Regions from separate parts of the Virgibacillus sp. Bac332 genome, predicted to be linked through region 2. Evidence: a T-box and tRNA genes for the amino acid it is inferred to sense, from the RefSeq annotation. Region 2 holds a T-box; the other holds one or more tRNA genes.
What was found. The T-box of region 2 lies ahead of D9782_RS18660 (valine--tRNA ligase). A T-box ahead of a tRNA ligase gene usually reads a tRNA of that ligase, here a tRNA-Val.
Positions count from the first base shown of each region.

Region 1 (15,733 bases), 1.6 Mb from region 2:
TAGTAGAAAATGGAGAACTGAGACAGGTGAATGCGCTAGGATCGATGGTACATTCTTTATATTTTAGCGGAGTAACAATACTAACAATAGGTTATGGGGATATAACACCAATTGGAATTGGTCGGTTCATTGCTTTAATCGAAGCGCTGGTTGGTTATATTCTTCCAACTGCATTCGTACTGCGACTTGTCCAGAATCAGGAGCGAAGCAGAGATCAATGAAACGTATGCTCTAATATGCTATAGTAAAGATAGAAACAGTTATTTGGAGGGATAAAATGACAGTACAAGCAGGGGAAAAAGTAGCTAATTTTACATTACCAGACCAAGATGGGAATCAAGTGAGCTTATCCGATTTCCAAGGCAAGCATGTTGTTCTCTATTTCTATCCAAAGGATATGACACCGGGCTGTACGACGGAAGCTTGTGATTTTCGTGATGCTCATGAAAGCTTTAAAGAATTAGATGCTGTAATTATTGGAATTAGTCCTGACCCAACTACATCGCATCAGAAATTTATGGAAAAACATGATCTCCCTTTCTTACTTTTAGCAGATGAAGACCATCAAGTGGCTGAACAATTTGGAGTATGGAAGCTGAAAAAGAATTTTGGCAAAGAGTATTATGGCATTGAACGGTCAACGTTTATTATTGATAAGGAAGGAACATTGCAACAGGAATACCGGAAAGTTAAAGTGAAAGGCCATGTGGAAGAAGCTTTAACCTATATTCGTGAGCGACTAAACTAAATTAAGAGGTAGTAGGTAGCTATTTAAGGCTACACAGCTTGTAGACGTACATCATCTACAAGCTTTTCTCTTGCATCATTTTTTAACACCATATGCTAAAAGACTTCAGTATGATCTTCCATCCCGTATATTGATGAGAACGGATCTAATAAATGCATCACTAGCAAACCGACCGTGGCTTTTCTGAAATATTGTCATAGTTCACATTCAGGTTGAATAGATTATAGTACTATCAACTCTATTAAAGAGATCTGAGGTGGTTACGTTGGAAATACAAAGAAGATCGACAAGAATTGGGAGAATAACTAGTGTGCAGAGTAGAGGATATCGTATCATTAAACGCTTATTCGATATTATTGGTAGTACAATATTGCTACTTTTACTAGCGCCGGTCATGTTTTATATTTATAGGAAAATAAAAAAATCTGAAGGAAAGCCTGTTTTCTATCAAGAGCTTCGATCTGGGGCAAATAATAAACCATTTGTTTTATATACATTTCGTACAACTACGACTCCTTCACGTGTTATACATGGTTTTCCTCCATATCCATTTCCACCTTCATGGCAGTCAGGGGTGCCAAATGAATTTACCTTCATTCCTAATCCGACCGTAACGATAACCTCAACCGGATTGTGGTTAAGAAAGTATAAATTGGATAAGCTACCAATGTTGTTTCATGTATTCATTGGTGACATGAGCTTTGTTGGACCACAATCAGAACTTCAGGAAATAACAGAATTTTATAATGTATATCAAAAGCAACGATTAAAAATTCGACCAGGTATAACCGGTGTCGTTCAGCTTGCGAATAAGAAAAAATTAACGTATAAACAGCAACTGGAAATGGATTTAAATTATATTAAATATCATACTTGGCGGACAGACATACAAATACTTTGGAAAACCATAAAAAAGGTAGTCTAACCGTTCATCCTACCTTCCTGTTCTATTGGCTGAAAAACCATTAATATAGAACTAAGTAATGGAGATAGGAGAGAATCAATCATGATATTATTCACGGCAAGCATTTCTGAAAAACATCAGAATCGACTATTAGAAAAATATCCCGAGCAGACGTTTGTTTTTGGGGGGGAAGGAAGAATTAGAAACACATATTGCAGATGCCGAAATAGTGGTTACGTATGGAAATGATATCAATGATCGTCATATCGGTCGGGCAATTCGGTTAAAGTGGCTGATGGTATTATCAGCAGGAGTCGACGAATTACCACTACTTTCAATAGAAAGAAAAAACATTCTACTTACAAATGTAAGTGGAATTCATAAAACGCCAATGGCAGAGTACGTTTTTTCAATGCTATTACAGGTTTACCGTCAGGCAAAGCAACTATATGAGAATGAAAGCAATCATCGATGGGATCAACGAGTTAATATGGTAGAACTTTCGGGAAAGACAATGCTCATTCTTGGTACAGGTGCGATTGGTCAAGAGGTAGCTCGCCTTGCAAAAGCGTTTCAATTACAGACCATTGGTATCTCACGTAGTGGGCAAGCACTCGAGAACTTTGATGCGATTTATATAACGGATGAATTATATCGATTATTACCCTATGCAGATATTGTTGTATCTGTTTTACCGAGTATGAAAGAAACAAAGAGATTATTTACGATCAAGCATTTTCAACAATTACCAGAACAAGCTGTGTTTCTAAACATGGTCGTGGTGATGTTGTAGCTGAAGAAGTTATTAGAAGCTATCCAAAAGGAGTACATAGCACATGCTATCCTCGATGTGTTTGAAGTGGAACCGTTACCAATAGACCACTCATTCTGGGAAGAGGAAAATATTATGATAACACCGCATATCTCTGGATTGTCAGAGCAATATGTAACGAGATCTCTAGAAATTTTTCTACAACACCTTGATACGTATATAAGTGGGTAGTATGATTTTATCAATAAAGTGGATGTCAGGAGGGGATACTAATGATACGAATTTATACACGCTCTGGAGATAAAGGCGAAACATCATTACTATATGGAAAGCGGGTTGTCAAAAACGACATGCGAGTGGAGGCTTATGGGACCTGTGATGAAACAAATTCAATGATTGGACTGGCCCTAAGCTTTTTACAAGAAGAAACGTTTAAAGGGAAAGAACAGTTGCTGGATAGGATGTACCGTGTCCAAACCATATTGTTCCATGTAGGTTCAGAACTAGCTACACCTGTTGGTAAGGAAGTAACATGGGAATTGAAGCAAAAGCATATTAAGGAATTAGAAGATCAAATAGATGATTGGGATGCGCATTTGCAGCCGTTAAAGAATTTTATCCTTCCATCTGGTCATCGAGCGTCGGCGGCATTGCATGCAGCGAGAACAGTAGCTCGCCGTGCAGAAAGGTTGGCAGTAGGAATTAAGGATGTAAATCCACTTGTCGTAGCTTATTTAAATCGTATTTCTGATTTTTTGTTTGTTGCAGCGCGTTATATTAATCAATTACTAGGTGGAGAAGAGAGACCACTAGAAGTAGATGTCTAATAGTGGAATTATTATCAAATGAGAATTAGGTTATATAAACGATGGAATATAATATACTAATATTGACAGAATACATGAAGAAGGCGTAAACTAATTATAAAGATTATAAATTAATAATTAATTATCATTTATAGAAACTATTGAAAGCGAGGTGGATGAGGGTGTCTGAAAATCGATTACAGGAAGCAATAAATACATTAAAAGCGTCAGGCGTCCGGATTACACCACAACGACATGCGGTTCTTGAGTATCTTCTCAATGCTATGGTTCATCCAACAGCTGATGATATTTATAAAGCACTTGAAGGTAAGTTTCCAAATATGAGCGTTGCCACTGTTTATAATAATCTCCGGGTTTTACGAGAAATTGGTCTTGTACGCGAGCTAACCTACGGTGATGCATCCAGTAGATTTGATTGCAACACATCGGATCACTATCATATCATCTGTGAGTCATGTGGAAAAATTGTTGACTTTCACTACCCACCATTGGATGAGGTAGAGTCATTAGCTGAACAGGTTACTGGATTTAAAGTCAGTCATCATCGCATGGAAGTGTATGGTAAATGCGAGGAATGCCAAGAGACAGCTACCAAAAAGCACTAATTAAATGTTATCTGCTCCAAATACCTATTTAAGGTGTTTGGAGCTTTTTCTATAAAAATTTCATAAATAGGTATAAGGTCATAGGTATTTATACTAAAAAATTCGCCAGTCGTGGCGAATTTTTATTTAACGTACGATAGTAAAAACACTTTATTCTATTTAGAAGGTGAAATATGTGCTATTGATTCTTTTCTTTTTGCTTCGCCCTTATTTCTTTACGATAACGACGTGTGTTATATTTCTCATCGAATTCCTTACCTTCTAGATCTTTATCCAAGGTTAATGGCTGTTTACAATGCATACAAGCATCTACTCGTCCAAGCATTTTTGTAGGTTTTTCACAGTTTGGACATACGATTGGAACTGCTTTTAATGATAGTGTTCCAATCCAAAGATAGACAACGCAGCTTAAAATAACCATAATAACACCGAGAATAAAGAAGATTACCATTAACCATTCTATTCGCTTGGTCAAAATGCCACCATACATTAATAAAATACCAACAAACACTAGGATTAAGGCAAATGATCGAATTTTATTTATCTTACTCGAATAGACTATCTGAGCCATGTCGAACCTCCTTATTCATACACTAGGTAGTATAGCATATTTTAATAGAAAATTTGATTGTAAGAAAGGATTTCAAATATCGACAACGAAATATAGTATAAGTAAGCGAATCAACTAAACATATATGAAAGAAATTAAAAACTGGAGGAAATCGCAATGGAAAATTTCCTGAGACCCATTTATCAAAAACATGCAAGTGATTCTAATACATTAGGCGTATTAATTCTTGAGAAAACAAAGCCAGATAGCCCAATTACTGATAACTTTGACGTTATATTACTAATTATTGTGAAGGAATCACAACAAGATTGGTATGTCAAGCACTATGAATTTGATCATAAAACCTGTGCACTACATATGGTAAAAGAAGATTTATTAATGAAGTGGATTGATACGAGCGGTTATCGAACTGCTGTAGAATGGATTATTTATGGAAAGGTGATTTTTGATCGTAATGAGTACATCCTTCAGCTGAAAAGTCAATTACGAGATTTTCCTGATAATAAGCGTGATTTAAGAAAAGCCATTGAATTCGGTAAATTAGTGAAAAGTTATAATGAAGCGAAAGAATTGTTTGAATCGGAGGAATATAAGGATACGAATAGCAAAATACTATACTCCTTACACTATTTAGCACGACTTGCAGTTATTGAAAAAGGGTATTATCCAGAGGTTACTGTTTGGAGTCAGGTTAAGCAAATCGATCTTGAAGTATATAAGCTATATGAAGAGTTTATTGAAAGCAATGAAGATATGAAGAAGCGGATTCAGCTAATGCTGATAGCAATGGATTATGTCATTAGCAGTAGAGCAAAGGTTTCCGTAAAGCATTTATTAGATATTATGGAAACAAGTGAAGATGCTTGGTCTTATGCTGATCTGAAATCATTGCCAATGATCTCACCGTATTCGTTGGATTTATCTGCTATAATTGCCTACTTGGTAGAGAAGGACATTATTTTAACGGTAAGAGAGGAAACAAAGGGAGCAGGTGTTTACCATCGTAAGTACATAATTCATGATTAGTGGAACCACCTTCTGCTTGAATGCATAGGATTATATGGGTGATGCAGGAATACAAACGGTTAATACTGCATCCCCTTTGATATTTTTATTAAGGTGCTATTAAAAAAATGTAAAATAACCGTTGACTTTGTAATATAACCATGATAAAGTTAAATCCGTCGCAAAAATCCGGTTTGGATTTAACGACAGAAAACAAAAAAATATAAATTGTTTGTTGACATAAAACTAGCAAACATGATATATTAATAAAGTCGCCAATTTGAACAGCAAAAAAGTTAAGTGAAAAAAGTTATTGACTTGAGCTGATCAAACTGGTATAATAAAAGAGTTGCTGTCGCAAAAAAGCAGCAAACTAATTTGCTCTTTGAAAACTGAACAAAACAACCAGTATGTCAAGAGAAAAACATGCAACTGTTTTTTCTTAAAAATAACCAGAAGGAAACTTCTGGAGCAAGCTAAGACATCATAATTAACGGTGTTAATTATGAACAAACTTTTTTGGAGAGTTTGATCTTGGCTCAGGACGAACGCTGGCGGCGTGCCTAATACATGCAAGTCGAGCGCGGGAAGCAGGCAGATCCTCTTCGGAGGTGACGCCTGTGGAACGAGCGGCGGACGGGTGAGTAACACGTGGGCAACCTGCCTGTAAGACTGGGATAACCCCGGGAAACCGGGGCTAATACCGGATAATACTTTTCGTTGCATAACGAGAAGTTGAAAGGCGGCTTTAGCTGTCACTTACAGATGGGCCCGCGGCGCATTAGCTAGTTGGTAAGGTAACGGCTTACCAAGGCGACGATGCGTAGCCGACCTGAGAGGGTGATCGGCCACACTGGGACTGAGACACGGCCCAGACTCCTACGGGAGGCAGCAGTAGGGAATCTTCCGCAATGGACGAAAGTCTGACGGAGCAACGCCGCGTGAGTGATGAAGGTTTTCGGATCGTAAAACTCTGTTGTCAGGGAAGAACAAGTGCCGTTCGAATAGGGCGGCACCTTGACGGTACCTGACCAGAAAGCCCCGGCTAACTACGTGCCAGCAGCCGCGGTAATACGTAGGGGGCAAGCGTTGTCCGGAATTATTGGGCGTAAAGCGCGCGCAGGCGGTCCTTTAAGTCTGATGTGAAAGCCCACGGCTTAACCGTGGAGGGCCATTGGAAACTGGAGGACTTGAGTACAGAAGAGGAGAGTGGAATTCCACGTGTAGCGGTGAAATGCGTAGAGATGTGGAGGAACACCAGTGGCGAAGGCGACTCTCTGGTCTGTAACTGACGCTGAGGTGCGAAAGCGTGGGGAGCGAACAGGATTAGATACCCTGGTAGTCCACGCCGTAAACGATGAGTGCTAGGTGTTAGGGGGTTTCCGCCCCTTAGTGCTGAAGTTAACGCATTAAGCACTCCGCCTGGGGAGTACGGCCGCAAGGCTGAAACTCAAAAGAATTGACGGGGGCCCGCACAAGCGGTGGAGCATGTGGTTTAATTCGAAGCAACGCGAAGAACCTTACCAGGTCTTGACATCCTCTGCCAATCCTAGAGATAGGATGTTCCCTTCGGGGACAGAGTGACAGGTGGTGCATGGTTGTCGTCAGCTCGTGTCGTGAGATGTTGGGTTAAGTCCCGCAACGAGCGCAACCCTTGATCTTAGTTGCCAGCATTTAGTTGGGCACTCTAAGGTGACTGCCGGTGACAAACCGGAGGAAGGTGGGGATGACGTCAAATCATCATGCCCCTTATGACCTGGGCTACACACGTGCTACAATGGATGGAACAAAGGGCAGCGAAGCCGCGAGGTCAAGCAAATCCCATAAAACCATTCTCAGTTCGGATTGCAGGCTGCAACTCGCCTGCATGAAGCCGGAATCGCTAGTAATCGCGGATCAGCATGCCGCGGTGAATACGTTCCCGGGCCTTGTACACACCGCCCGTCACACCACGAGAGTTGGTAACACCCGAAGTCGGTGAGGTAACCTTTTGGAGCCAGCCGCCGAAGGTGGGACCAATGATTGGGGTGAAGTCGTAACAAGGTAGCCGTATCGGAAGGTGCGGCTGGATCACCTCCTTTCTAAGGATAATTACGGAACGCGAACCATTCTTTACGAATGGTTTGTAAGGACATACTTGGTTGTTTGGTTCAGTTTTGAGAGAGTAAATGATGTCTCTCAAGGGTGAAAGGATCTTCTGTTAAGATCCGTCACGTCCTGTGACGAACACAGAAGTCACCACATCCTGTGGAAGTTTGTACCTTGAAAACTAAATAAGAGTAACAACGACATCAAACTAAAAGCGGAAGCGAATGTTTAGCGATGTACAAACTGGACTGACTCGCAGAAGATAAAGGAAACACGATAAACGTAAGTGAATCGATGTTGACTTATCGTACGAAGAGGAAGGAAGTCATGCTAATCGCTATGAGCGGAAGCTAGAAAACCAAAAGTTAAGGCGATAAATAAGTACGCTTATTCATAGAAAGCTAGTTAAGTGAATAAGGGCGCACGGTGGATGCCTTGGCACTAGGAGCCGATGAAGGACGGGACTAACACCGATATGTCCCGGGGAGTCGTAAGTAGACGTTGATCCGGGAATTTCCGAATGGGGGAACCCACTGTTCGTAATGGAGCAGTACTTCTATCTGAATACATAGGGTAGAGGAGGCATACCCGGGGAACTGAAACATCTCAGTACCCGGAGGAAGAGAAAGCAAATGCGATTTCCTGAGTAGCGGCGAGCGAAACGGAATTAGCCCAAACCAGAAGGCTTGCCTTCTGGGGTTGTAGGACACTCCATTGGAGTTACCAAGAAATTCTTTAGATGAAGCGATCTGGAAAGATCCGCCATAGGAGGTAAGAGCCCTGTAATCGAAAGAGAATTTCCTCCGGAGTGGATCCTGAGTACGGCGGAACACGTGGAATTCCGTCGGAATCCGGGAGGACCATCTCCCAAGGCTAAATACTCCCTAGTGACCGATAGTGAACCAGTACCGTGAGGGAAAGGTGAAAAGCACCCCGGGAGGGGAGTGAAAGAGAACCTGAAACCGTGTGCCTACAAGTAGTCGAAGCCCGTTAATGGGTGACGGCGTACCTTTTGTAGAATGGACCGGCGAGTTACGATCGTATGCAAGGTTAAGTGGAAGACACGGAGCCGCAGCGAAAGCGAGTCTGAATAGGGCGACATAGTATGCGGTCGTAGACCCGAAACCGTGTGATCTACCCATGTCCAGGGTGAAGGTCAGGTAACACTGACTGGAGGCCCGAACCCACGTATGTTGAAAAATGCGGGGATGAGGTGTGGGTAGGGGTGAAATGCCAATCGAACACGGAGATAGCTGGTTCTCTCCGAAATAGCTTTAGGGCTAGCCTCAAGGAACGAGTACTGGAGGTAGAGCACTGATTGGACTAGGGGCCCTCACCGGGTTACCGAATTCAGTCAAACTCCGAATGCCAGCTACTTTGCCTTGGGAGTCAGACTATGGGTGATAAGGTTCATAGTCGAAAGGGAAACAGCCCAGACCGCCAGCTAAGGTCCCAAAGTATACGTTAAGTGGAAAAGGATGTGGAGTTGCTTAGACAACCAGGATGTTGGCTTAGAAGCAGCCACCATTTAAAGAGTGCGTAATAGCTCACTGGTCGAGTGACTCTGCGCCGAAAATGTACCGGGGCTAAACGTATCACCGAAGCTGCGGATTGTTCTTACGAACAATGGTAGGAGAGCGTTCTAAGTGCTGTGAAGTCAGACCGTGAGGACTGGTGGAGCGCTTAGAAGTGAGAATGCCGGTATGAGTAGCGAAAAAAGAGTGAGAATCTCTTTCACCGAATGCCTAAGGTTTCCTGAGGAAGGCTCGTCCTCTCAGGGTTAGTCGGGACCTAAGCCGAGGCCGAAAGGCGTAGGCGATGGACAACAGGTAGATATTCCTGTACCACCTCATGAGCGTTTGAACGATGGGGGGACGCAGAAGGATAAGGAAAGCGCACCGATGGATGTGTGCGCCCAAGCAGTGAGGAAGTCGAATAGGCAAATCCGTTCGACCATTTCAAGCTGTAACGGGGAGGGAAATAGAGTACCGAAGTTCCTGATTTCACACTGCCAAGAAAAGCCTCTAGTGAGTTCATAGGTGCCCGTACCGCAAACCGACACAGGTAGGCGAGGAGAGAATCCTAAGGTGAGCGGGAGAACTCTCGTTAAGGAACTCGGCAAAATGACCCCGTAACTTCGGGAGAAGGGGTGCTCCTCTGCCGAGGAGCCGCAGTGAATAGGCCCAAGCGACTGTTTAGCAAAAACACAGGTCTCTGCGAAGCCGAAAGGCGAAGTATAGGGGCTGACACCTGCCCGGTGCTGGAAGGTTAAGGGGAAGCGTTAGCACTTTTGTGCGAAGCGTAGAACCGAAGCCCCAGTAAACGGCGGCCGTAACTATAACGGTCCTAAGGTAGCGAAATTCCTTGTCGGGTAAGTTCCGACCCGCACGAAAGGTGCAACGACTTGGGCACTGTCTCAACGAGAGACCCGGTGAAATTATACTATGTGTGAAGATGCACATTACCCGCGACAGGACGGAAAGACCCCGTGGAGCTTTACTGTAGCCTGATATTGAATGTTGGTACAGCTTGTACAGGATAGGTGGGAGCCATCGAAGCGTGAGCGCTAGCTTACGTGGAGGCATCCGTGGGATACCACCCTGGCTGTACGAACCTTCTAACCCAGGACCGTGATCCGGTTCGGAGACAGTGTCAGGCGGGCAGTTTGACTGGGGCGGTCGCCTCCCAAAAGGTAACGGAGGCGCCCAAAGGTTCCCTCAGAATGGTTGGAAATCATTCGCAGAGTGTAAAGGCAGAAGGGAGCTTGACTGCGAGACCTACAAGTCGAGCAGGGACGAAAGTCGGGCTTAGTGATCCGGTGGTTCCGCATGGAAGGGCCATCGCTCAACGGATAAAAGCTACCCCGGGGATAACAGGCTTATCTCCCCCAAGAGTTCACATCGACGGGGAGGTTTGGCACCTCGATGTCGGCTCATCGCATCCTGGGGCTGTAGTCGGTCCCAAGGGTTGGGCTGTTCGCCCATTAAAGCGGTACGCGAGCTGGGTTCAGAACGTCGTGAGACAGTTCGGTCCCTATCCGTCGTGGGCGTTGGAAGTTTGAGAGGAGCTGTCCTTAGTACGAGAGGACCGGGATGGACACACCGCTGGTGTACCAGTTGTTCCCCCAGGAGCATAGCTGGGTAGCTACGTGTGGCAGGGATAAGTGCTGAAAGCATCTAAGCATGAAGCCCCCCTCAAGATGAGACTTCCCATCACTTCAAGTGAGTAAGATCCCTCAGAGATGATGAGGTTGATAGGTTCGAGGTGGAAGCGTGGTGACACGTGGAGCTGACGGATACTAATCGATCGAGGACTTAACTAACTTCTTTTGGTTGTCGTTGAATGATCTCTTATTTAGTTTTTAGGGTACAAATGAATACATATTTTTTCAAAATAGTACTTGATTTTTCCTGAAAAACAATTATAATATTGGTTGTCACTGTTTTTTGACAACACTTGGCAGACATCATGTCTGGTAGCAATAGCGGAGAGGTCACACCTGTTCCCATGCCGAACACAGAAGTTAAGCTCTCCAGCGCCGATGGTAGTTGGGGCTTTGCCCCTGCAAGAGTAGGACGCCGCCAGGCAAGATACATTCTAATTGGAATTATTCCACAGTAGCTCAGTGGTAGAGCTATCGGCTGTTAACCGATCGGTCGTAGGTTCGAATCCTACCTGTGGAGCCAATGGAGAGCTGTCCGAGTGGCCGAAGGAGCACGATTGGAAATCGTGTAGGCCGTTACCGCGGCCTCGAGGGTTCGAATCCCTCGCTCTCCGCCACTATTCTAATAATACTGGCCCGTTGGTCAAGTGGTTAAGACACCGCCCTTTCACGGCGGTAACACGGGTTCGAATCCCGTACGGGTCACCAACATGGAGGATTAGCTCAGCTGGGAGAGCACTTGCCTTACAAGCAAGGGGTCGCAGGTTCGAGCCCTGCATCCTCCACCATCAATAATGATTTGAAAAACAGAACAAATTTATTACTTCCTTACATCGCGGGGTGGAGCAGTCTGGTAGCTCGTTGGGCTCATAACCCAAAGGTCGCAGGTTCAAATCCTGCCCCCGCAACCAAAATAATTTATTATTGAATAACTCCATTAGTTGGTCCGGTAGTTCAGTTGGTTAGAATGCCTGCCTGTCACGCAGGAGGTCGCGGGTTCGAGTCCCGTCCGGACCGCCACTTTCAAAAGTCTTATAGACTTTAATAGTTTAAAACTGAATGGCTCGGTAGCTCAGTCGGTAGAGCAAGGGACTGAAAATCCCTGTGTCGGCGGTTCGATTCCGTCCCGAGCCACCATTTGTATTTTCTTCTTCTTGGAGGGGTAGCGAAGTGGCTAAACGCGGCGGACTGTAAATCCGCTCCCTCAGGGTTCGGCAGTTCGAATCTGCCCCCCTCCACCATTTTCTAATAGTATAATTAGGGGTATAGTTTAATGGTAAAACGAAGGTCTCCAAAACCTTTGATGTGGGTTCGATTCCTACTACCCCTGCCAATTTTTCTATATGGCGGCCGTGGCGAAGTGGTTAACGCACCGGATTGTGGCTCCGGCACGCGTGGGTTCAATCCCCACCGGTCGCCCCATTTTTAATTTAAATAATTGGGCCATAGCCAAGCGGTAAGGCATCGGGTTTTGATCCCGTGTACCCCAGGTTCGAATCCTGGTGGCCCAGCCATTTGCGGAAGTAGTTCAGTGGTAGAACATCACCTTGCCAAGGTGGGGGTCGCGGGTTCGAATCCCGTCTTCCGCTCCAAGTATATATGGCGGTATAGCCAAGTGGTAAGGCAGAGGTCTGCAAAACCTTTATCACCGGTTCAAATCCGGTTACCGCCTCCAACGATTATGCCGGTGTGGCGGAATTGGCAGACGCGCACGACTCAAAATCGTGTTCCTTACGGAGTGTCGGTTCGACCCCGACCACCGGTATCGATAAAAACGGGAAAAGCCTTTAAGTCAAGGGTTCTCACATTTAGTGAGAGCTCTTTTTTGTACCCATATCGCACAATTTAGGTAGAAAAATCGTGTACACGTTGAAGAATGACCAGAAGAAAAAATGGGAAAACGTAAGAGTAAAATTACAAGTATTTTTAGGGGTTATATAGGCAATCCGTTTGATAAAAAGTGCTTAAGCATGGTATAAGTGTAAAGGGAGTAAGGACAATTGTTTTTGATTTTGGGATGTTTTTTGGTCATATCCCATCATGAGAGGATTGAAATTTGATTATGTTTGATAATTTTTGGCGTGATTTACCACGACCGTTTTTTATATTGGCACCAATGGAAGATGTGACGGATGTCGTTTTTCGCCATGTAGTTAGCGAAGCAGCTAGACCTGATGTGTTTTTTACAGAGTTTACAAACTCAGAAAGTTATTGTCATCCAGAAGGGCGCCAAAGCGTACGTGGGCGTTTGACATTTACAGAGGATGAGCAACCAATGGTAGCCCATATATGGGGAGATAAGCAGGAGTACTTTCGGCAAATGAGTATTGGTATGGCGGAACAAGGATTTAAGGGTCTCGATATTAATATGGGTTGTCCTGTAGCTAATGTGGCAGGGAATGGGAAGGGCTCTGGCCTTATCCGTCGTCCAGAAGTAGCAGCAGAGCTAATACAAGCTGCAAAAGCCGGAGGATTGCCTGTAAGTGTAAAGACAAGACTGGGTTACACGTATATCGATGAGTGGTTTGAATGGCTGAAACATATATTGGAACAAGACATTGCTAATCTTTCCATTCATCTGCGTACAAGAAAGGAAATGAGTAAAGTAGATGCTCACTGGGAGCTAATTCCTAAGATTAAGAAGCTTCGTGACGAGGTTGCTCCAGATACATTGTTGACTATCAATGGTGATATTCCTGACCGCCAAACTGGCTTGGAGCTTGTGGAAAAATATGGTGTAGATGGAGTAATGATTGGACGAGGAATTTTTAAAAATCCATTTGCTTTTGAAAAGCAGCCGAAGGAGCACAGCAGTAAGGAATTGCTTGATATCTTAAGATTGCACTTGGATCTTTTCGATAAATATTCAAAAATAGAAGCACGTTCGTTTAAGCCTCTTCGCCGCTTTTTTAAGATATATGTTCGAGGTTTTCGAGGGGCGAGTGAATTAAGAAGTCAAATGATGGAAACAGAGTCAACAGATGAAGTACGTGCATTGCTCGATGACTTTGAAGATTTTGAGTGAAAGAATGTTGACGACAGGAGAAGTATTTATAGTTAACGTGAATATATCAGATCAACGTTTCTCACATCGTGGGAAACGTTTTTTGTAGGTGCGCCAGGCATGCCGACTATCTAGGTGGTGAAAGTCCACTGTGGTGGAGGAGATAGCGGCTATTTGAGTAAATAAATATACGCAAAACTTCTCGTATGTTAGAAAAAGAATTCCATGCATAAATACTGTTGGTACGTAAAGAATGTTTTCAATTTTATTCACAGTGTGTTTTAATTTGGTAGAATAAGATTAATAATATAGGAGGTGTTGAAAAGCTATGGATCTATACTCATCATCCCATACCATCCCCTCAGAATATTGGCATGCAATTTCTAATAATGATAGTAATTTTGATGATCATTTTTACTATGGTGTTAAAACAACTAAAATTTTCTGTCGTCCATCTTGCAAATCCAGATTACCGAATAAAGACAACGTTTATATCTTTAAAAAGGCACAAATAGCATTACAGCTTGGGTTTAGGCCTTGTAAAAGATGTAAGCCGGACAATGTGTTATTACCTAATGAGGAATGGATAGAGCTTATATGTGCATGGATTGACAAAAACTATGATGAATATATCACGCTTCATGTGTTAGCAGATGTGTTTCATTCCAGTCCATTTCACCTTCAACGAACGTTTAACAAAATCAAAAAGGAGAGTCCCTTAAATTATTTGCAACGAATAAGGTTAAATAGAGCAGCAAATCAATTAAAAGAAACAAATCATACCATACAGTTTATCTCTTCATCTGTTGGGTTTTCAAATAGTTCCTACTTTAGCACGGTATTTAAGAAATATTACAACATCACGCCGAATAATTATCGGAAGAAATTTAATTGTAAAATGTAAACTCCAATAAAGAAGCGATATTGAAAGGTTTTTCCAACCTTGTAATACACTGATTTTGCTCCGATCCAATCTTGGAAATAATAAGCATAGAAACGAGATATTGCGAAACAAGTTTTACGCACAATGCCTTTGAATGAATGCTTTGGACTGTCTCCTGGATAATAGATTGCCTGTAAAAACAACATTTGTAGGGAAAGCTTTCACGAAAAAAACAACGAACACCTCATCAGTAATCTGTTTCACCATATCGTTCACGAGTTAAGCAATACCATCCTTGCAAATGCCTTCAAAAAATCTAAGGAAAATAACTTGATATCATGAAAATACCTACGATAGCTTTAAAAGAGAAGTATCCTTTTTCCCTTAGAAAATATAGGTGGTACCTTCATCTAACATGATCGTCGGTACCACTTTTAAAATGGTCTAGGAAAATATATTATTTGCCCATGTGGATAAATGGGCGTGTTGAGCCACGTCTAGCTCCAGCGCCCAGAAACGAGGCGACTTCACGAATCGTCCTAATCTAAGTCATCATCGGCACGCAAACTCACCGTGAATCCTTTATATCTGTTGACTGCTTCAGTCGCTACGTTTCTATTCGCGCGCTTGCGCTTTTGTTCTAAGTTAAGAAAGTATAAAATCGGTGCAATGACTGCGTTAAGCCAAGTAGTTATTTTGAAATGTTTGATGTATATTGGTGCTCCGACTAATTACTTCGCTTTCCGCGGGCACGGCCTCAACTAACTTTGCAAAGAAGAACACGTTGCAAAGTGATTTTCGGCTCGCGCTAATCCCGCAGGAGTCTACGTAATTAGTCTCCGCTATGAGAAGGTGCAACAATTCTTGTCATAAGTAATAGGTTGACTTTTTTTACAATGGGTAAAGTGAAAATCGTTATCCGTGAGTATAAAAGCAGCGGTGTTACTTCATGCTAGCGTTGTAGAGCCTGATAATAGCGAAGGCCGGCTACTTCAACTCCTGTGGGAAATGTTTGACCTGAAGATCCACTTTTTTGAGCGGGTTTTGCTAAAAAAGTTAGCGGAAGGACAAACCCCACGGAAAGGGAAGTGGGCAGCCGGAGTGGTGGTCAAGCAAGCAGTAGCTATTATTCCATAATAGCTACTAGAGAAAGCGTAAATCTG
Region 1 is NZ_CP033046.1:2,228,536-2,244,268, forward strand. It holds gene D9782_RS10645 (potassium channel family protein) at 1-221, shown strand, start outside; gene bcp (thioredoxin-dependent thiol peroxidase) at 278-748, shown strand; gene D9782_RS10655 (sugar transferase) at 1,014-1,673, shown strand; partial or broken gene D9782_RS10660 (D-2-hydroxyacid dehydrogenase) at 1,882-2,655, shown strand; gene D9782_RS10665 (cob(I)yrinic acid a,c-diamide adenosyltransferase) at 2,700-3,251, shown strand; gene perR (peroxide-responsive transcriptional repressor PerR) at 3,407-3,856, shown strand; gene D9782_RS10675 (YgzB family protein) at 4,035-4,427, opposite strand; gene D9782_RS10680 (nucleotidyltransferase-like protein) at 4,584-5,453, shown strand; rRNA gene D9782_RS10685 (16S ribosomal RNA) at 5,949-7,513, shown strand; rRNA gene D9782_RS10690 (23S ribosomal RNA) at 7,924-10,842, shown strand; rRNA gene rrf (5S ribosomal RNA) at 10,992-11,107, shown strand; tRNA gene D9782_RS10700 (tRNA-Asn) at 11,132-11,206, shown strand; tRNA gene D9782_RS10705 (tRNA-Ser) at 11,209-11,300, shown strand; tRNA gene D9782_RS10710 (tRNA-Glu) at 11,317-11,391, shown strand; tRNA gene D9782_RS10715 (tRNA-Val) at 11,396-11,471, shown strand; tRNA gene D9782_RS10720 (tRNA-Met) at 11,518-11,594, shown strand; tRNA gene D9782_RS10725 (tRNA-Asp) at 11,627-11,703, shown strand; tRNA gene D9782_RS10730 (tRNA-Phe) at 11,745-11,820, shown strand; tRNA gene D9782_RS10735 (tRNA-Tyr) at 11,840-11,924, shown strand; tRNA gene D9782_RS10740 (tRNA-Trp) at 11,943-12,016, shown strand; tRNA gene D9782_RS10745 (tRNA-His) at 12,030-12,105, shown strand; tRNA gene D9782_RS10750 (tRNA-Gln) at 12,123-12,197, shown strand; tRNA gene D9782_RS10755 (tRNA-Gly) at 12,201-12,275, shown strand; tRNA gene D9782_RS10760 (tRNA-Cys) at 12,285-12,358, shown strand; tRNA gene D9782_RS10765 (tRNA-Leu) at 12,367-12,448, shown strand; gene D9782_RS10770 (tRNA dihydrouridine synthase) at 12,746-13,708, shown strand; gene D9782_RS10775 (Ada metal-binding domain-containing protein) at 14,016-14,591, shown strand; gene D9782_RS10780 (hypothetical protein) at 15,492-15,707, shown strand.
Region 1: it encodes a tRNA-Val, which carries the amino acid that the T-box ahead of D9782_RS18660 (valine--tRNA ligase) is inferred to sense. The anticodon was not compared.

Region 2 (15,733 bases):
ATGGATGTGGAGATTTGGGGATTTAAATAGACTTGATGATTATTCATTTAAAGCAGTAACAATTGGTGTTCCATTATTACTAATTGCTATTATTTTAGGTGTAGTATGGGCATATGTGTCAAACGCAGAATTCTACTGGTTTGATTTGAAAACGATCGGATCTTTCTTTGTACTCGCTATATATATCATTTACTTGATTTTAAGATTACTAAAAGGGTATAAAGGTAAGGTGACAGCAATGTATAATACCGCAGCGTTTCTTATTTTATTAATTAATTTCTTTTTATTTAGCACCTTATCAAATTTTCACTTTTAGTCGTTAAGGAGGAAGTTACAGTGCGTAAAATTGTTGTTGGGTCAAGAAAAAGTAATCTAGCATTAACGCAAACGAATTGGGTGATTAACAGATTAAAACAAGCTGGAGTTGAAAATGAGTTTGAAGTAAAAAAAATTGTAACAAAAGGTGATCGCATCTTAGACGTTACCTTATCAAAGGTAGGGGGAAAAGGACTCTTTGTTAAGGAAATTGAACAAGCTATGTATAATAAAGAAATCGATTTAGCTGTACATAGTATGAAAGATATGCCAGCTACAATGCCAGATGGTCTTGTGATTACAACCATTCCAGAGCGTGAGGATCATCGTGATGCCTTTATTTCGGAAGGGAATGTTATGCTTCATGATTTAAGGAAAGGGGCGATTGTTGGTACTAGTAGTCTACGTAGAGCGGCACAAATATTAGCTGCACGTCCAGATGTTAGTATTAAGTGGATCAGAGGAAATATAGAGACGCGGATTCGAAAATTAAAGGAAGAAGATTATGATGCGATTGTTTTAGCTGTTTCCGGGCTCAAACGTGTCGGTTTGAGTGAAGAACTAATTACAGAATATTTAGAGCCAGATGTCTGCGTTCCTGCAGTTGGACAGGGCGCTTTAGCTATCGAATGTCGTGAAGATGATCAAGAACTTCGTGCATTACTTTCTAAAATTAATGATGCATCTACAACGCGTACAGTGACAGCAGAAAGAACTTTCTTACATCTTCTTGAAGGAGGCTGTCAAGTTCCTATTGGTGGCTACGCATATTTAGAAGGCGATGATATAATCTTGACCGCGCTTGTAGGTACACCTGATGGGAAAACGATTTTGAAGGAAGTTGTTCGTGGAACAGATCCAGAATTAGTTGGGAAAGAAGCTGCTGAGAGACTGATGAATCAAGGTGCAAAGGAAATTATTGAAAAAGTAAAAGAGGAGCTAGACAAATAATGTCCTTGCCATTATCAGGAAGGAAGATTCTCGTCACTCGAGAACAAACTAAGGCGCTATCATTTGCTGAGAAAATAAAGGCTTTAGGTGGTAAACCTGTTTCAGCTCCATTATTACGCATTGCTTGTAGAGATAGGGAGAATCATTTTGAATTTTTTCAGTCTATCTCTAAATTTGCCTGGATCTTCTTTACAAGTTCAAATGGGGTTGATTGCTTTTTTAAGCTTGTCAATCGTTATCAAGTCGATATACATTTGCAACAAGTAAAGATAGCAGTGGTTGGCCGGAAAACGGAAGAAAAGCTTAAGCAATTTGGATATGCTGCCCAATTTATACCTTCAGCCTATAATGCAGATACGATGGCAACCGAGTTCTTGGAAAAATATAGTGATCCTGGCCCAATTTTATTGATACAAGGTAATCGCTCCAGAGATATTTTGCCGAAACGATTGGAAGCAGAAAATCTATTATTTACACCATTCGTAGTATACGAAACCTATTCCAATGAAGTGATGAAAGATAAATTATCAAGCATTCTAGAAGAACATAGCTTTGATTATCTTACATTTACAAGTCCATCAACTATTGAAGCATTTGTAGAGATGACTTCTCACATACCACATATACCCTGTGTCTGCATCGGTACAACTACTGAACTACGGGCAAAACAAGTGGGATTTCAATCTATATTAGTACCTAATGAATTTACTATTGATGGTATGATAACTTGTATGATAAACGATATTCAAAAGAGAGGATAGATAAATATGAAAGCTACAGAAGGGTTTGCACGTCATCGCAGGCTAAGAAGTTCGGATTCCATGCGGGCATTGGTAAGAGAAACACATTTGCACACTAATGAACTCATTTATCCATTGTTTGTTATCGAAGGTGAGAATATAAAAAATGAAGTACCATCTATGCCTGGTGTTTATCAAGTATCGTTGGATTTATTATTAGGAGAAGTAAAAGAAATTGATCAACTTGGGATAAAAGCATTAATGTTGTTTGGTGTACCTAAGGATAAGGATGAGCAAGGCACTGGTGCATTTACAGATCAAGGGATTGTCCAAGAAGCTACGCGTTTAATTAAAAAGGCACTTCCTTCGATGTTAGTGCTAGCTGATACTTGCTTATGCGAATATACATCCCATGGTCATTGTGGTGTGATTCATAACCATGATGTAGATAATGATGCATCACTAGAATTGTTAGCTAAAACGGCTGTATCACAGGCAGAAGCGGGTGCGGACATAATCGCCCCTTCTAACATGATGGATGGATTTGTAACATTCATTCGTAGCGCGTTGGATGAAGCCGGATATAAAAATATTCCGATTATGTCCTATGCTGTAAAATATTCTTCAGCCTTCTATGGCCCATTTCGTGATGCAGCTGATAGCACACCGCAATTTGGCGACAGAAAAACGTATCAAATGGATCCTGCAAATCGATTGGAAGCAATGCGTGAGGCGCAATCCGATGTAGAGGAAGGCGCAGACTTTTTGATTGTGAAGCCAGCACTATCCTATTTAGATATTGTAAGAGATGTTAAAAATAACTTTGATGTGCCAGTTGTTGCCTATAATGTTAGTGGAGAATATTCGATGGTAAAAGCTGCAGCAATGAATGGATGGATTAATGAGGAAGAGCTTGTGATGGAAAAGTTACTTTCTATGAAACGAGCAGGTGCCGACTTGATTATTACTTATTTTGCAAAAGATGTTGCAAAATGGTTAAATAAATAGCATTTTATCAGTTAAAAAACAGAGGTGATTATTTGTGAAAAGCTTTACCAAGTCTAGCGATGCATACAAAGAAGCAGTTGATTTAATGCCTGGAGGTGTAAATTCGCCTGTCCGCGCATTTAAGTCTGTAGGGATGTCACCAATTTTTATGCAATCTGGCAAAGGTTCTAAAATGAAAGATATTGATGGAAACGAGTATATTGATTATGTATTAAGCTGGGGACCACTTATCTTGGGGCATGCAGATGATCGTGTCGTAGAGAAATTAAAGCAGGTGGCAGAAAAGGGAACAAGCTTTGGTGCTCCTACCTTAGTAGAAAATGAACTAGCCCAACTCGTTATTGATCGTGTTCCATCTATTGAAATGGTAAGAATGGTAAACTCAGGAACAGAAGCCACGATGAGTGCTTTACGTGTAGCGAGAGGCTACACGGGAAGAGATAAAATATTAAAGTTTGAAGGGAATTACCATGGACATGGCGATTCTTTATTAATAAAGGCTGGTTCAGGTGTAGCAACACTAGGACTACCGGATAGTCCTGGAGTTCCAAAGTCAATTGCACAAAACACCATAACAGTTCCTTATAATGATTTGGAAAGTACTCGTTATGCCTTCGAACAATTTGGTGACGATATTGCTGCTGTAATTGTTGAGCCGGTTTCAGGAAATATGGGTGTTGTACCTCCACGTAATAACTTTTTACAAGAGCTACGGACGATTACAGAAAATAATGGTACGGTTCTAATATTTGATGAAGTTATGACAGGATTCCGCGTTGACTATCATTGTGCACAAGGACATTTTGCAGTTACTCCTGATATGACATGCCTTGGAAAAGTAATTGGTGGGGGTCTTCCTGTAGGTGCATATGGTGGGAAAAGAGAAATAATGGAAAAAGTTGCTCCGACAGGAACTATCTATCAAGCTGGAACGTTATCAGGGAATCCATTAGCGATGACTGCAGGTATTGAAACACTAAAAGCACTAACCAATGAAACCTACGTGGAGATTAATAAGAAGGTTGACCAATTAGTGGAAGGCTTCACCCAAGCTGCAACTAAATATAATATTCCATTGCATATTAATCGTGCTGGTTCTATGGTTGGGGTATTCTTTACCAATGAAGATGTGACTAATTTCGCAACAGCACAGACTTCCAATCTAGATTATTTCTCTCAATATTATAAAGGGATGATTGAAGAAGGAATATTTTTGCCTCCATCACAGTTTGAAGGCCTATTCCTATCAACCGCTCATACGGATGAAGATATTGAGAAAACAATTAACGCGATTCATACGGTATTTTCCAAAATTAAATAACAATCATAAAAAGCTATTCTCTGCACGACGGAGATTAGCTTTTTTAATTGTCTAGGAAATTAAAAGTTAACCCATGTGGATAAATATGGGCGTGAGCCGCGTCCAGCTCCAGCGCCCAGAAACTAGGCGACTTCATGAATCACCTTACGATAAGTCATCGTCGGTTCGTAAGTTTACCGTGATTCCTTTATCTTAGTTAACTCGCTCCAGTTGCTATATTTCTAATCGAGTGCTTTTGCTTTTGTTCTAAGTTAAGAAAGTATAAAATCAGTGCAATGACTGCGTTAAGCCAAGTAGTTATTTTGAAATGTTTGATGTATATTGGTAATGCTCCGACTAATTACTTCGCTTTCCGCGGGCACGGCCTCAACTAACTTTGCAAAGAAGAACACGTTGCAAAGTGGATTTTCGGCTCGCGCTAATCCCACAGGAGTCTACGTAATTAGTCTCCGCTATGAGAAGGTGCACCAATTCTTGTCATAAGTAATAGGTTGACTTTTTTTACAATGGGTAAAGTGAAAATCGCTATCCGTGAGTATAAAAGCAGCTGTGTTACTTCATGCTAGCGTTGTAGAGCCTGATAATAGCGAAGGCCGGCCACTTCAACTCCTGTGGGAAATGTTTGACCTGAAGATCCACTTTTTTGAGCGGGTTTTGCTAAAAAAGTTAGCTGAAGGACAAACCCCACGGAAAGGGAAGTGGGCAGCCGGAGTGGTGGTCCAGCAGTAGCTATTATTCCATAATAGCTACTAGAGGAAGCGTAAATCTGAGCATGTAGTGATAAGGACTGAGCGAATTTTGCTCCGTTTTTCTTATTAAAAGGGCAGTGTAATAACAAAAGTCTGTTCATAAACATTATTATATGGATTTATCTAAATTTATATAGGAAGCATATCCGAATAAAACTGTTCATATAGATAATTAAGACATATAATCATATGCCGTGGATATGCTGAAAGGAGGAAGAGAATTGTCTAAGGATCGACCGGTTTTCAGTTTTGAGCTGAATGAAACGCTCTATTTTGAAAAAGGACAGGAAGTTAATGAAATGAGAGGAGTTTCGCTAGAGCCGGATATTTCCATACATTCATTTAATGAGTATATTTCCATAAGAGGTGTAATTGAGCTTAAAGGAGATTATCAAAAAACCATTCAGGAGGCAGAAGAATCGATTGAAACAGAAAACTTGCAATCGAAACGATATGTAGAGGTGGTTGAAGATTTAGATGAAGATATAGCAGCTTTTTCACACCGTTTTCCTGTGGAAATTTCTGTGCCGGCAAACAGAGTTGCAGATTTAAACGACGTAAGTGTCTTTATTCAAACTTTTGATTATGAACTTCCTAACCCGTCATTGTTCCGCTTGTATTCAACAATTGAAATACACGGTGTCAATGAAAGTGAACAAGTTGAGGAGACAGTTACAGAAAGGGATGCATACACTTCTGACTGGGGAAATGATGCGGAGAATAATGAAGAGGCAGATAGTTTTCAATTCGAAATCAAAGACCCTGAAGAAAATGAATCCATCAATGATCATTTGGCACCACCCGATTTACCGATACTTTCTGCTGAACGAGAGGAATCAGAACAAGTGGTGGAAGATAGAGAAGAAGAGTCAAAACAGGTAGTAGAAGATAGAGAAGAAGAGTCACAAGAAGTAGAAATAGAAGCTTCGATAGAACAGAAGACAAATGATACGGAAAAAGCAGGGCAGGAAGAGGATGACAGGTGGAAATATAAAGAATCAAAATCATTAGCAGAATTCTTTGGAACTGACTCACCTGAAGAATCCTCCTCCCATGATGAAGAGGTGGAAGTGGATGATACATCAGATGATTGGCTGGAATCATCGCACACTCCCGAAATTCATGAAAGCTCTGATAATCGTGATACAACAGATCAAGTACAAGATGTTGGCTACTTATCTGATATGTTTAGGGAATCTGATGTGGATCAATTTGCTCGTATGAGACTCTGTATTGTTCAAGAGAAGGATACGATAGATTCTATTGCAGAACGTTATCAAATTTCGGCGTTACAATTAATAAAACAAAACCAGTTAGATGATGACTATGATGTGACAGAAGGTCAGTTATTATATATTCCATATAAGAAAAAATAAATGCTGCCCCTTGCGATTAAGTCAAGGGGTTTTCCAGTATTAGGTGGTGAACGAAAAAGTGGATGACTTAAAGGCTGTGCTACATGCCTATTCGGTGCAACCTTTTTACATAGAAAATGAAACTGAAAAATTATATAAGGTACAAGATGGCCAGCAACAGTTTGCGTTAAAGCAAAGTCAGCTTTCACCTGATGATATGGCTATGTGGGAGAACGTATATCAGGAGGCATATACGCAAAACCTTCATACGATTCTTCCTGTTTTTTTAACAAGAGAAGGGAATATTTATGAAATCTATGAAGGAACGGTTTATTATTTATCTCCTTGGAGAGGGAATGCCCTTTCATCTTTTGATAAATATACGATAGGAAACTTTTATCGTCATCTTGGTCATATACATGTGAAGACAAAGAGAACTCGAACTGTAGACACAGATTCATTCGTACAGAACTTTCGGGGGTATCAGAAGCAATGTGAAGCACTTCAAAAGAAATTGTTGTTTTTTGTGGAACAATTTGAAGCTAAACACTATATGTCTCCCTTTGAACTTCTCGTTTGTACACATTTTCGTGACATCGATTTTAGTTTACAAGAATCCAATCGAAGAATTGACCAGTTGATAAATGAGCAGGAGCAGCAAGAACAGTGGAATTATAGCTTGTGTCATGGTAATTTGAATTCCTCACATGTTATCGTATCACCGGAGCAGATGTATCTTATAAATTGGGATAAGGCGCGATACGAATATGCCCCATTCGATTTATCCCAATTCTATAAATCTGAAACGGTGCATTATGATGCTCCTGTTGACCTTTTCTTAGATGAATTTGATAGCTATATGAATGAAAATAAACTAACGAATAAAGAACTATATATGTTAATTATACAGGTTCTCGACCCTGCTCCATATATACAGTTAGTAGAAGAGCATGATCAATCATCAAAAACAATGATTGATCAAATTATACCATTACAACACATATTTAGAAGAATACTATTTGGTCTACGCTTGTCAGCATATGTGGAAAAAGAATACGATACCCTTGATTTGGACGATTTAGAAAGCTAAATCCATTCCAAATAAAAGGCGATAAATATACCTACGATTAAGCCTAATAAAAATACATCAAAGGTTGTAGGGAAGAACAATGTACGTATTAATTGGAAAATTAATATTGGCAAGGTAACTCTTTCGATAACAATAATACAGGTTCTAGCCCATGGAGGGAGTCGATAACGGTAATATCGTGCCACCGTTTTCACCTCGCTTTCGAAACGCTAAGTTTTTTTGTGATTGTTCTATATACTATGTATAGATATCATGTATTTGTGCAAAACTGGTAAAAATAGTTGACGAAATGACTTATACTATATAAAATAAAGCTATTACTTGAAAATGATCTTGAAAATGCGCTGAATGGGAAGAGTACAAGATAATTGCCAAAGAAGAGAGGGAAATCAGTGGCTGAAAATTTCCTTGGTAAGATTATGTTGGAAGGTCGCCCGTGATGCAGCTTCTTTGAACACATGCTAAAAAGCATAAGTAGAAGAAGCCGGTAACCGTTTAGTTACCGTTATCAATGAATGAAGTGTGCACAGCTCCAATGGAGCGTGTAAACAAAGGTGGTACCACGGAAAGTATGCCCTTTTCGTCCTTTAAGTAGGATGAAAAGGGCTTTTTGTCGTAGCAAACAGTTATAGGAGGCGTTATGATGAGTGAAAAGGAAACAAAAACTTCCCTCTCGGCAAAATATAATCCCAAGGAAGTAGAACAGGGTAGGTATCAATTTTGGTTGGAAGGAAAGTATTTTGAAGCAACCAATGATCCGGAAAAAGAGCCATATTCAATTGTTATTCCACCACCAAATGTAACCGGAAGATTGCATCTAGGCCATGCATGGGATACAACTATGCAGGATACGATTTCACGTATGAAACGAATGCAAGGGTATGATGTCCTGTGGCTACCCGGTATGGATCATGCAGGTATTGCAACACAGGCTAAAGTAGAAGCCAAATTGAAAGAACAAGGAACAAATCGCTATGAACTAGGTAGAGAAAAATTTTTAGCAAAAGCTTGGGAATGGAAAGGAGAATATGCCGATTTCATTCGTTCCCAATGGGAGAAATTAGGACTGGGCTTAGACTATTCGCGCGAGCGGTTTACGCTTGATGATGGATTATCTGATGCTGTAAAAGAGGTATTTGTAAAGCTATACGAAAAAGGACTTATTTACCGTGGAGAGTATATTATTAATTGGGATCCACAAACCAAAACTGCTCTTTCCGATATTGAAGTTATTTATGAAGAAATTAATGGTAAGTTTTACCATATGCGTTATCCAATAAAAGACAGTGAAGAAACCATTGAGATTGCCACTACACGTCCGGAGACGATGTTAGGAGACACGGCTGTTGCTGTTCATCCAAACGATGAGCGCTACGTTCATTTAATTGGAAAAAAAGTGATCCTACCAATTGTTGGCAGAGAAATAGAGATTGTTGCAGATGAATATGTAGATATGGAGTTTGGTTCCGGTGCCGTCAAAATAACTCCTGCACATGATCCAAACGATTTTGAAATTGGTAATCGACATAACCTAGAGCGTGTATTAGTTATGAATGAAGATGGCACTATGAATGAAAATGCGGGAAGTTATGAAGGTTTAGATCGATTTGAGTGCAGAAGGCAGATTGTTAAAGACCTTCAAGACCAGGGTATTCTTTTTGAAATTGAAGATCATACGCATCAAGTTGGGCATTCTGAACGAAGCGGTGCAGTGGTAGAGCCGTATTTATCCACTCAATGGTTTGTTAATATGCAGCCATTAGCAGATGCTGCTATTGATTTACAGCAACAAGAGGATAAAGTGAATTTCGTTCCAAAGCGATTTGAACGGACGTATCTTAATTGGATGGAAAATATACGTGATTGGTGTATTTCTCGCCAGCTTTGGTGGGGGCATCGGATTCCTGCTTGGTATCATAAGGAAACAAATGAAATCTATGTTGGGAAGGAAGCACCTGAGGACTTAGAAAATTGGGAGCAGGATGAGGACGTTTTAGATACTTGGTTTTCATCTGCCTTATGGCCTTTTTCGACAATGGGATGGCCGGATACGAATGCAGAGGACTTTAAACGTTATTTCCCTACAGGAGTTCTTGTTACTGGGTATGATATTATATTCTTCTGGGTAGCAAGGATGATCTTTCAATCAAAGCAATTCACAAATCAAAAACCATTTGAAGATGTGTTAATTCATGGTTTAATTCGGGATGCTGAAGGGAGAAAGATGAGTAAGTCACTAGGTAATGGTGTTGATCCGATGGATATAATTGAGAAATATGGCGCTGATTCGTTGCGTTACTTCTTACTTACTGGTTCAACCCCAGGGCAGGATTTACGCTTCCATTGGGAAAAGGTAGAAGCTACTTGGAATTTCGCAAATAAGGTTTGGAATGCTTCGCGATTCTCTTTAATGAACTTAGATGGATTCACCTATGAAGATATAGATTTATCTGGTGAGAAATCCCTTGCCGATAAGTGGATTCTTACACGGTTAAATGAAACGATTGAGCAGGTTACCAAGAATACCGATAAATACGAGTTTGGAGAAGCTGGACGTCATCTCTATAACTTTATTTGGGATGAATTGTGTGACTGGTATATCGAGATGGCTAAGCTACCATTGTATGGCGAAGATGATGTGAAGAAGAAGATGACGCAGTCAGTACTTGCTCATGTATTAGATCAAACCATGCGAATGTTGCATCCATATATGCCATTCATCACAGAGGAAATTTGGCAACAGCTTCCTCATCAAGGAGACTCTATTACCATTGCTACATGGCCAGAAGTAAACCAAGCATTTCATGACGAAAAAGCATCTCAAGAAATGAAACGACTTGTATCAATTATTAAATCAGTTCGTAACATTCGAGCGGAAGTAGATACACCGATGTCAAAACAAATTAACATATTGATTCAAGCAGAGAATCAGAAGATCGTTGATGAATTAGAGAAACATCGTGATTATTTGGAACGCTTCTGTAATCCAAATAAGCTTATTATTGAAACAAATATTTCAGTTCCTGAAAAAGCAATGTCTGCTGTAGTTACTGGTGCAGAACTTTATTTCCCACTTGAGGGATTAATTGATTTTAATAAAGAGATTGATCGCTTAGAAAAAGAATTAACGAAGTGGACAAAAGAAGTTGAACGTGTGCAGAAAAAGCTTGGTAATCAAGGATTTGTAAATAAAGCACCACAGGCCGTTGTAGAAGAAGAGAGACAAAAAGAGAAGGATTATCTTGATAAACAAGCAAAAGTTAGAGCAAGGCTCGAAGAACTAAAAGGTTAAACTATTTCTTTGTGGATAAAATGTAACTTAAATACCATTTTCAAATCCGAAGAAATGGCAGGAATAAAGCTATAAAAGACTGGCTTTATAGCAAATGTTGGAGAGAAGCTTCATACAGCGAATGAAAAATATATAGACAGCTTCAGTCACAGTTAATATCCGCAGTTTAGAATCAGCTAAAGCCGAACTAATTCGAATGCTAACCAAAAAACATTTCGAATCATAGTTCGGCTTTGCTTAGGTTTAACAAAGCAGGCTAGTTTTCTTTTTGTCTAGGAAACCCATGTGGATAAACATGGGCGTGTTGAGCCTCGTCAAGCTCCAGCGCCCAGAAACTAGGCGACTTCACGAATTAACCTATGATAGATTATCATCGGCTCACAAGCTCACCTTGATTCCTTTATCACCGTTGAATCCCTACATTCGCTACGTTTCTAATCAGACGATTGCGCTTTCGTTCTAAGTATGTCGATTAGATCTAATCTATATTATTCGATATCTTTCGTCTAATATAAGTCATATACGTTCGCAAAATATTGATATCACTAACTTTACTTAATGTCCGTGAGCCGACGATATCCTCAATTTCATTAAATAGGAGTTCTCCATTATAACTGATCAAAAAATCAATACCTACCATACCAAAATCAAAGTGATTAACAATTGATTGAATCATAGAACGTTCCTTATCACTCAAGTCATATAAGCTAGCAGAGCCTCCGAGTTTAAAATTGGCACGAAAGTCTTTGTCGTTTTCCCGTTTTACAGCTGCAATAATTTCCTTTCCTACTATAAAGACACGAATGTCTTTTCCATGCTCTACCGTACTAGGTTGAACAATAAGCTCCGTATTAGCTAACACTTGGCTAATGGAGGTATATTGTTGATCGTTTTCAATTAAAAAAACTTGTTTTCCGCCTCTTCCTGCTGTTTCCTTGATGATAAAAGGATAGGCTAATGGAGGGGTATCTGTTAAATACTGCTTCTTCGAGTAAAGGGTATCTACCATTGGGATACGTAAATTGTGCATATGATGATGCGTTAACGCCTTATCATTACAAATTCTTGAAATAGAAGATGAATTAAAAACAGTAATATCACATGCCTCTAAATGAAGGCTAAGCAATGGGTCAATAGTTCGAACAATAGCAAATTCAGGCTTTGTAATGGGAAATCCATTTACTCGCACGGTGCGTGTATTATTAATAATTCCTGCTGTTATATCTTCTCTTATTATGAGTTCTAATTGAATAGATTGATACGATGCTTCTTTGATAAACCAATTTATATAGGATTGGTTTACGTCAATGTCCTTTTTACTGTAGATTAACCAACCTTTACTCATTTACTTGCCTCCATTGTCACCACATGACTTGTAAATATAATCGATAATATAATCTGCTACATTAATGTTCGTACAATCATACATATTACGGATATGTGCATTTGAATTAATCTCACAAATAATGGGAGATTGATCAGGGCCAAATAACAAATCGACACCAGCAAAATCTGCTCCAATCGCTTTTGTGGCAGCAACTGCTATCTTCGTTTCATATTCAGACGGCTCATAGGCTTCCATTGATCCTCCTGCTGATACATTAGCACGAAAATCATTTACTGCCTGCCTTCTCATCGCCGCCACCACGTGATTACCTACTACGTGTAGTCGCAAATCCTTTCCGTAACTTGTAGAGATAAATTCTTGAAACATATATGGCTTTCCATCTATTTGCTGAAGTCTATGTAATAATTGCTCTTTGGTTTCGATCAGATACACTTGTTGACCGAATGACCCGAAGGCTTCCTTCACAATCATAGGAAAACCAAATGTATCAACTGCTGTCTGCATCACCGACTCAGTTGGTTCCTCAGAAAAAAATGTCTTTGGTGCAATAATGGTTCTAGGAATAGGTAGCTTCTTTATTGCTAACTGTTGATATGTTGCAATTTTATCATCACTCACAGCTATTGCTTCTGCTCGATTAAAGACTCGTAAGCCGAGTAATTCGAGCTGCCTTGCTAAATAAACATCTTTATCCGCAAATAAAACATAATTCGGTAATGGTACACGCTCGTCTTTTAATAAACTAAGATTCTCGGTATTAAGATATGACAATAATTCGCTATTCTTATATATAGTTGCTGTACCACCTTTTCGAATGGCTGCTCGTTGAATCCATTCGGCAAAGTCAAGAAACTTCTTTCCAGGTAAACTTCCATTGTAAATTATCCAGCCGCGTAACTGCATGTTTATTTGTCCTTTCTGCTATACTGTTATAGGTAAATTTATTTCATGAGAGTGGTGTGCTTATGTTTCAAGAAATTCAACAAGTTGAAGACTTTTTAGCAAATAGAATTAATTTAGGGATAAAGCCCGGACTCGAACGAATGGAAAAACTACTTACATTACTGAATCAACCTCAGCATAATTTTAATGCGATTCATATTGCTGGTACGAACGGAAAAGGTTCGACATTAGAATTTATAAAACAAGGTTTACAAGCTAACAATTATCAAGTGGGAATCTTTACATCTCCTAGTTTAACTGGCCTACGAGGATATATCTTATTAGGAGATAGAACAATCTCAGAACATGATTTTCTCACTATATGGCAAAAGGTATATCCAGCAGTAGTAAAATTAGATAATATGAACATGCATCCGACAGAATTTGAAATTCTGACAGCTATTGCTTTTGTTTATTTTGAACAGCATACGGACCTTGCTTTAATAGAAACTGGGATGGGTGGTAGAGAAGATACCACAAATTGTGTACAGCCTCTGATGTCCATTATAACAAATATAGCGAAAGATCATACTGCATTTCTAGGGGACACAATACGTGAAATTGCTTATCATAAAGCAGGTATAATAAAATCAACAATACCAGTCATTACAGGTGAACTAATAGAAGATGCGACAAAAGTTGTCAATAAAGAAGCTATGTTGAAGCAAGCTCCTATATATCGACTAGGTCATCATTTTTTCTATCGTTCAGAATCTACTGCATATAACCATCGCATAAATTGGTGGGAAAAGGGGGGAGATACATTCCAATTTTGGATTAACATGATGGGGGAACACCAAAAAGCGAATGCATCAATAGCTGCAATGGCTCTTCAACTGTTAAATAGAATGGAAGCTGGCTTTAATATAGATATGAATAAAGTAGAAGAGGCGTTTACTTATGTCATGGTAATGGGAAGATTTGAGATAGTTAGAAAACAGCCCTTAACTATTGTGGATGGCGCCCATAACTCGGCGGGAATGGAAGCATTTATAAACACAGTAGAAGAAAATTTTAGTAACTGCAAACGACATCTATTATTTTCTGCGTTTAAAGATAAAGAAATTGATAAAATGCTAAAACAAATAGAAAATCATTTTACAACAATTAGCTTAACGACGTTTGATCATCCACGTGCAATGCAGGTATCTGAATTAAGAAACTATGAGAGTGACTTTCATATCGAGCTAAATTGGCAAGAGGCAATACGCCAAATGGAACAATCACATACTGTATATTTTATATCTGGCTCCTTGTATTTCATTTCATTAGTTCGGTCTTTTCTTAAAAAACAATAACATTCATATGCTGTTCTTATAAAATTTATGTTGAACGATTCTTTAATAAGGTGACAGAATTCGTCTTACTTTTTACGGTCTATATGCTAGAGTTGAAGGTAAATCTAGCAGCAGGGAGGTAAAGACAATGGACGAAAATAAAAGAAAGATCACAGTATGGGAAAATGGTAAACAAGTTAAGCTTTATGTCAATAAGAATAGAGAAATTCCTTCAGGAAGGAATGAACAGGCTGCTGCATTATCCGATTCAGAAGATGAAAAAATTCCGCCTTATACAAGGGTATCAGATACAAAACCTTCTAAATTTGCGATGCATAAAAGAAAGTGGAAGGAGTTTAAGCCTGCTATACTTTCTGTATTGTCAGCATTAGTCATTGGATCCTTCTTAGGAATAATGATGCTAAATATGTTTATCATGATTGAGGATGATAATCATATGAGCGGTAATCAGAATTCTTCAGCAGCTGTAACTAACGACGACGATCAAGATAATGATAAACAAGCTGATCGTTCTGCATCTTCTGTTCGTCTAGATGAAATAAGGGCATATGTACTTCAAGGTGGTGTTTTTTCAGAAAAGGCAAATGCTGATGTGCGTGCTGGTTCATACCGAGACAGAGGGGTTCCTGTCACTATATGGGAGAGAGGGGATCAGTATTTCCTGTTTATAGCAGCTGCTACCACTGAAACGCAGGCAGAACAATTACAACAGGGATTAGTTGATACAGACATGGACGATATTTATGTTAAAGAGTGGTCTACAGGAAATATTACTACAGACTTAACAAGGGATGAAAACAGTTGGGCACAATCATTTATTAAGACATGGAAGGATACACTAGAATCTGGTGAATTTGAAAAGAACACATGGGATTCACTTCTGAAAGCTTATCCAAAGGATAGTGAGCAGCTAAAAGAATTGTATCAGTCCACTCAACAAGTATTAGAAAAAGCAGGACAAGCTGAAGCACTGCAAAAGAAGGCGTTACTGATGGAGCTATGGAAGACATTTGGAACTACACTTAATAATTGATTTAATTAATTATCAATTCGGTTAATAATAGAAACAGAATTTACTCTAATGGAAAATCCCATTATAGGAGTTCATCGTATAGCAAAATTGGAATAATGCTGATTTGTACGTCGATACATCTCTTTTGTAAGATAGAGTTATCTTAGAGAAGAGGATGATCTATATTGACAACTATTTCGCCTATTATGATAAAAAATGTGCCAAAGGATGATCGACCAAGAGAACGACTTATAAAATCAGGCTCCAGTCATTTATCTAATGCGGAAATACTAGCTATTATTTTAGGAAGCG
Region 2 is NZ_CP033046.1:3,810,521-3,826,253, reverse strand. It holds gene D9782_RS18705 (cytochrome c biogenesis protein) at 1-316, shown strand, start outside; gene hemC (hydroxymethylbilane synthase) at 337-1,266, shown strand; gene D9782_RS18695 (uroporphyrinogen-III synthase) at 1,266-2,027, shown strand; gene hemB (porphobilinogen synthase) at 2,034-3,014, shown strand; gene hemL (glutamate-1-semialdehyde 2,1-aminomutase) at 3,100-4,335, shown strand; gene D9782_RS18680 (hypothetical protein) at 4,867-5,064, shown strand; gene spoVID (stage VI sporulation protein D) at 5,306-6,460, shown strand; gene D9782_RS18670 (protein kinase family protein) at 6,519-7,529, shown strand; gene D9782_RS18665 (hypothetical protein) at 7,526-7,714, opposite strand; T-box leader at 7,865-8,120, shown strand; gene D9782_RS18660 (valine--tRNA ligase) at 8,173-10,821, shown strand; gene D9782_RS18655 (ATP-grasp domain-containing protein) at 11,300-12,166, opposite strand; gene D9782_RS18650 (ATP-grasp domain-containing protein) at 12,167-13,072, opposite strand; gene D9782_RS18645 (bifunctional folylpolyglutamate synthase/dihydrofolate synthase) at 13,135-14,409, shown strand; gene D9782_RS18640 (hypothetical protein) at 14,537-15,442, shown strand; partial or broken gene radC (DNA repair protein RadC) at 15,628-15,733, shown strand, end outside.